One region of the Streptomyces sp. NPDC021562 genome, then DNA from elsewhere that is predicted to be linked to it. Evidence: riboswitches for the same ligand, from Rfam matches in the RefSeq annotation. Region 1 holds a riboswitch; the other holds the start of a gene.

What was found. A riboswitch is a leader RNA that binds a small molecule or an ion and turns the genes downstream of it on or off. The one in region 1 is predicted to bind cyclic di-AMP.
Region 2: linked by a shared signal. The riboswitch ahead of AB0G52_RS20145 (transglycosylase SLT domain-containing protein) and the one ahead of AB0G52_RS15580 (C40 family peptidase) in region 1 are both predicted to bind cyclic di-AMP.

The regions. Positions count from the first base shown of each region.
Region 1 is NZ_JBFACN010000009.1:4,656-7,845, reverse strand. Features, by position in the region: gene AB0G52_RS15590 (ATP-dependent Clp protease proteolytic subunit) at 1-421, shown strand, start outside; gene AB0G52_RS15585 (hypothetical protein) at 429-737, shown strand; cyclic di-AMP (ydaO/yuaA leader) riboswitch at 1,096-1,280, shown strand; gene AB0G52_RS15580 (C40 family peptidase) at 1,284-1,757, shown strand; gene AB0G52_RS15575 (ATP-binding protein) at 1,791-2,249, opposite strand; gene AB0G52_RS15570 (Scr1 family TA system antitoxin-like transcriptional regulator) at 2,483-3,190, shown strand, end outside.
Region 2 is NZ_JBFACN010000012.1:92,153-95,342, reverse strand. Features, by position in the region: gene AB0G52_RS20150 (HAD family hydrolase) at 337-1,143, shown strand; gene AB0G52_RS20145 (transglycosylase SLT domain-containing protein) at 1,159-1,641, opposite strand; cyclic di-AMP (ydaO/yuaA leader) riboswitch at 1,647-1,842, opposite strand; gene AB0G52_RS20140 (polyprenyl synthetase family protein) at 2,525-3,190, shown strand, end outside.

The DNA.
Region 1 (3,190 bases):
CCCCGGCGGCTCGTTCAGCGCGATGGCCGCGATCTACGACACGCTCCGGTACGTCACCTGCGAGGTGGAGACCGTCTGCCTGGGGCAGGCCGGCGCCGCGGCCGCGGTGCTGCTCGCGGCCGGCACCCCGGGCAAACGCTCGGTGCTGCCCGGCGCCCGCGTGGTGCTGCGGCAACCGGCCCTGCCGGAGCCGGTGCAGGGCCGGCCGAGCGATCTGTTCATCCAGGCGGCGGAGTGGGAAAGGACCCGCGCGATGGTGGAGGAGATGCTCGTCCGGCACACCGGGCGCACCCCCGGGCAGGTCCAGCAGGACCTGGAGCGGGACCTGGTCCTGGACGCGCCGGGGGCGGTGGCGTACGGGCTGGCGGACCGGGTCATGCCCGCGCACCGGCCCCCGCTCGGCCGGCCGCACGCGGGGTGAGCCGCCGATGCTGCCACCGGAGCTGCCGCCGCTGCCCGCGCTGACCCGCGCGGAGGGCGAGCTGATCGACCGTTACCTGGACGTGGTCGACCTGCTGGGCCGTATCAACCCGGCGCAGAACGAGGACACCTACCGCGGTCTGCGCGCCGCGCAGGCGCTGGTGCGCGCGGCGTCCGAGCTGCGCGACGCGCTGGCCCTGATGCATCGACGGGGCGAGACGGAGCTGCACGGGGACACGCTGGCACGGGCGTTGCGGGTGCTCGACGGCGAGCGCCGGACCGCTCGCGTCGCACTCCCGCCCGACTGCGTACGGTGACCTCCGCAGGAGTCCAGGCCGATGCGTCGACGCCACGCCCGGGCCGGAGTTGAAACGACCCAAAGGGGTTACCGCCGTTCGGCGGAGTGTGGCGTGGTTTTACCTGACCGAAAAAGCCGCTCGACTCGCCTGCTCCACAGGGGTCGTGGAGCGCTTCGACGCAGGTCCGGGCCTACGCAGTGGAGTTGACGGAGAATCGAACACAGGGCTGTCCACCCGAACGGGTGGGTGGTGAGTAACCCCACAAATCCCCGGTTCCGTTGGGATTTTCGGACACGAGTGCGTGAAGATCCCTGTCTGACGACAAGCCCCCGCCACCACGGCGGGGCGGTCCGGGCGGACGCCGAGTCCTGCCGCCGCCCGGATGACGTCGACAGCAGTGCATCGGCAGGAGTGGAGGACCCAAGCACGACGGGTCGCCGGAACGGTCACGCCATGACCGGACCGAGCAGCCCTTGGGGTGAAGCCGTGGCAACGCGGCCGGGCAACTTCGCCAGCCCGAATCCGACAGGTCATCCTTCACAGGCGGCTGACGAAGGGTTGCGCATGACTGCGCTCAATCGTGTTCCGTCGCTCATGGCCCGGGCCGGTACGGCCTCGGCGCTGACGATCGCCGCCGTGGGCGGCTCGATCGTGATCCCTGGTGTCGCCTCCGACGCCTCGGCCGCCACGCTGGCGACGAAGGCACTGCAGGTCGCCGCCTCGAAAAAGGGCTCACCCTACCGGTGGGGCGCCACCGGACCGAACAGGTTCGACTGCTCCGGGCTCACGCTGTACTCGTTCAAGAAGGCGGGCAAGACCCTGCCGCGAACGGCGGCCCAGCAGTACAACAAGACCCGTCACATCTCGGCCGGCAGCCGCAAGGCCGGGGACCTGGTCTTCTTCCACTCGGGTTCCAGCGTGTACCACGTCGGCATCTACGCCGGGAAGGGAAAGATCTGGCACGCCCCGAAGACCGGGGACGTGGTGAAGCTCCAGAAGATCTGGACGAAGAGCGTCTGGTACGGCCGGGTCAGCTGACCCCGCCGCGCACCGGCCGGCGGGAGCTCAGGGCTACGGCTCCTGCTGGCCGGCCGCGGTGACGGGGTGGGCCGGGACCGTCCAGGGCAGTTCGACGAAGACCGTCTTGCCGCCCTCCCGGGTGGGGCGGACCCGGAGTCTGCCGCCGTACTCGGCGGTGAGCCAGCGGATGATGACCATGCCGCGGCCGTTGTCCTGCTGGACCGCGGCGGGAAGTCTCCTGGGGAAGCGCGGATGACTGTCCGTGACGCCGATGCGCAGGTGCTCGTCCCGGTCGAGGCCGAGGTCCAGCGTGAAGGTGGGCGACTGCCCGAAGGTGTGCTGCACGGCGTTGGTGGCGAGCTCGGAGACGATGAGGCGGACGGTGTCCGCCGTTTCCGTCTCCGGTGGCAGTCCCCACTCCGCGAGGGTGTCCAGCGCATACGCCCGGGCCGCGGCGACCGAGGCGGGTTCGCTCGGCAGGGTGACGGATGCTTCCAGATGGTCTGCCATGGCGACGTCGTCCCTTTCCTCGGGACCGGAGTCCGACTTCCTCGGGACCGGAGTCCGGCACGGTGGGGATGGTTCGAGTACGGTCCCGGACTGGTACTTCTCCGCCAGACTGCCATTACGGGGCCGGTCGCGGGGAGCGATCCACCAAGATGTGCATATATCTGTCGCTCGAAGCGGTGAACTCTGCGACACCGGACCGTATATGGGCGGCCAGATTGAGTAGGGAGTAGCCCATGCAGAACGGTCCCGCGGTACGCCGCCGGAAACTGGGCGCCGAACTGCGCATGCTGCGCACCGGTGCGGGTCTCACGAGCGGCGAGGCCGCCCGCCTGGTGGGCTGGCACCAGTCGAAAGTGAGCCGGATCGAGACCGGCGCCAGCGGTGTGAAACCGGCCGATGTGCGGTTACTTCTCGACGCCTACGGGGTGGCCGAGGGGCAGCTGCGCGAGTTGCTGCTGGTATTGGCGGGGTCGGAGGACACCGCGGGACGACATCACTGGTGGCACGCCTACCGGGGGGTGCTGCCGCCCGCCTACCGGGATTTCATCAGCCTGGAGTCGCAGGCGAGCGCGATGCGCACGCTGGAGACCTCGGTGGTGCCGGGGCTCCTGCAGACCGCCGAGTACGCCCGCGCGGTGACCCGGGTGGCCGCCGACGGGCTCGACGAACAGGCCCTCGACGCCCTGGTGGAGGTGCGTCTGGCCAGGCAGGACGTGCTCCGGGGTGATCCGCCGCTGAAACTGAGCGCGGTCCTGGACGAGGCGGTGCTGCGCCGGGAGGTGGGCGGCCCGGGGGTGATGGCCCGACAGCTGGAGCGGCTGACGGAGGCGGCCCGGTTGCCGCAGGTGCGGCTCCAGGTGCTGCCGTTCGCGGCGGGGGCGCATGTCGGCATCACCGGCCCTTTCGTAATCTTCTCATTTCCGAGCACTTCTGATCTGGAT
Region 2 (3,190 bases), on a different contig from region 1:
CGCCCCTGACGCTCGCCGCGCCGACGTCCAGTTCGGCGGCGTCACCGTCCCCGTCGAACCGGAGTCCTATCCGCGAGCACGTCCTGCCCGGATCCGCCAGGCGCCTTTCGGCCCGGTCCTGGCGCTCGGCGTCGTGCCAGGTCGCCACGTCAAGGCGGTGGTCGTCGGCGTCGGCCGCAGGAAACCTCTCCGGCCCCCGGCCGGCGCCTCCCGCAGCCGCGCCCGCGCAGACGTCACCGGCCGCACTGACGGCGCCTCACCACCGAGACGGCGGACGCCACTTGAGGCCGAAACGCACCGTGAGTCTCAGGGGCGTGCCGTCCGTATTCTCTGATCATGGTCGCACCTTCCCCGTACTCGCTGATCGCCACCGACCTGGACGGCACGCTGCTGCGTGCCGACGACACCCTGTCGGACCGGTCGCTCGCCGCCCTGGCGCGGGCCGGCCGGGCCGGTGCCACGCACCTCGTGGTGACCGGCCGCCCCGCGCCGAGAGTGCGCCCGCTCCTCGACGATCTCGGCTGCACGGGACTCGCGGTCTGCGGCCAGGGCGCGCAGGTGTACGACGCCGGCACGCACCGTCTGCTGTGGTCGGTCACCCTGGACCGGGAACTGGCGGAGACCGCGCTCGGCAAGGTCGAGGCCGAGGTCGGCCAGGTGTACGCGGCGGTCGATCAGGACGGCGTGGACGGGCTCACGCTCATCGAACCGGGCTACCTGATGCCCCACCCCACGCTGCCCGCCCTGCGCGTGGACCGGCGTGACGACCTGTGGTGCGCGCCCATCAGCAAGGTGCTGCTGCGCCACCACACCCTGTCCGACGACGAACTGGCGGCGACCGCCCGCGCGGTGGTGGGTTCGCTGGCGACGGTCACCATGTCGGGACCGGGGACGGTGGAGCTCCAGCCGTGCGGGGTGACCAAGGCGACCGGGCTGGCGCTGGCCGCCGACCACCTGGGGCTGTGCCCCGAACGGGCCATCGCCTTCGGTGACATGCCCAACGACATCCCGATGTTCGACTGGGCGGCCTACGGAGTGGCCATGGCCAACGCGCACCCCGAGCTCCGGGCGAGGGCCGACGAGATCACCACGTCGAACGAGGACGACGGCATCGCCGTCGTCCTCGAAAGACTCTTCGTCTGATGCGGGGCGCGCCGGTCAGTACGCGCCGTGGACGTTGTCGATCGAGCCGTACCGCGCGGCGGCGTAGTTGCAGGCGGCGGTGATGTTCGCGACCGGGTCGTAGATGTCGAAGGACGTGCCCGCCACGTGGTACGCGTTGAACGTCGGGTCGATCACCTGGAGCAGGCCCTTGGACGGGATGCCGGCGGCCGCGTTGGAGTCCCAGAGGTTGATGGCCCGCGGGTTGCCGGACGACTCGCGGATCACGTTGCGGTAGATGCCGTTGTAGGTGCCCGGGATGCCCTTCTGGGCCATGATCGCGAGCGACTCGCGGATCCAGCCGTCGAGGTTGTTCGGGTACCCGGCGGGCGTCGTCGAGGCCGTGACGGCGGTGGTGGGGGTGGCGGCGGAGGCGTCGGCCGCGCCGATGAGCGGAAGGGCGAGTACGGCGGCGCCGGTACCGGCGGCGGCGAGCGTGCGGGCGATGCGGGTGCGGCGGGACTGGGCGGCAGCAGGCATGGCGAAGTTCCTCTCCGTCGCCTGCGAGGTGAGCTGTCGGGTTCGGGCTCGGGGAGTGCCCGGTCGCGTCACCCGAAGGCGACGCGACTTCACCCCTAGCCGGTCCGGGACGGCGTCCGTCGATGACGGCGGCCGCCCGGTCCGGCGACTTACCTGGGTCCCCCGCTCCTGCCGTGCGAATGAACTCGTCGATGGGTTGGGCCGGGCGGCGGCAGGATTCGGCGTCCGCCCGGCGAGCGGGAACGTATGCGAGAGCACATGTCCGGAACAAGTGGTGGATTCACACAACGCGCCGATTGACCTTGATCTGAGGCGTATGGGGCACTTGATCCTTTGCGGTTGCCAAGCCTCAACTGGCGCACAGGGAAAGGCGAGGCAGGGCGTCGTGCGGCGTGCGGGACACGGGGGTCCGAGTGACCTACTTCACGAAACCGCAATCACGGCAAAAAGGGCATGAGGGATTAGTTGAATCCGTCCGCGTCGCCCAGGGATTCGGTGATTGTCCTAATTGTCTTATTGAATGGAATTGCGGCTCTAGGGAGTGAATGAGTCATTCGGGCGTCATTCGTCGGGCGTGGTCGACGTGTTGACGGCCGATTGCGTCAAGGCCGCGCGGAGCGCCGGGAATTCCCGAGGGGTGGCGTGCGTGATCCTGGTCACCCGGGGAGAGTGCGTCCAGGTGGGTGACATCGGCCAAGTCGGTGGATGTCATGTCTTATCATCTGATCAAAAACATACCGGTCGTGATCCGATGGTGCCCGGGGCGTAACCGTGGGCGCCCTCGGTGATCGAAACCTGACCGGATACGCTGACTTGAGTGATGGCAGCGACCTATCGACAAACCGTGTAATCGCCAGTGGACACCAGCAGACAGGAGACCCTCGTGACCGTCGTCGGGCCGTTCGGGCTGAGCGTGCGGGACCAGGCTCTGGAAGCCGATGTCCAGGCCGGATTGGCGGCTGTCGAGGAAGGCCTGCTAGAGGCCACCAAGAGCGAGGTCCCCTTCATCACGGAGGCCGCGCAGCACCTCGTACGGGCTGGCGGCAAGCGGTTCCGGCCGCTGCTGGTGATGCTCGCCGCGCAGTTCGGCGACCCCTACGCACCGGGTGTCGTGCCGTCGGCCGTCGTCGTCGAGCTGACCCACCTCGCCACCCTGTACCACGACGACGTCATGGACGAGGCCGCCGTGCGGCGCGGTGTGGACAGCGCCAACACCCGCTGGGGCAACTCCGTCGCCGTCCTCACCGGCGACTTCCTGTTCGCGCGTGCCTCGCAGATCCTCGCCGACCTCGGGCCCGAGGCGGTCCGCGTTCAGGCCCTCGCGTTCGAGCGGCTGGTGACCGGCCAGATCCTGGAGACGGCGGGGCCTTCGGACGGGCGCGACCCGGTCGACCACTACCTCGACGTCCTCGGCGGCAAGACGGGCTCGCTGGTGGCGGTCTCCTGCCGTTTCGGCGCGATGATGTCCGGTGCCGACGAGACGGTCGTGGACGTCCTCACCCAGTACGGCGAACGCCTCGGAGTCGCCTTCCAGCTCGCCGACGACGTC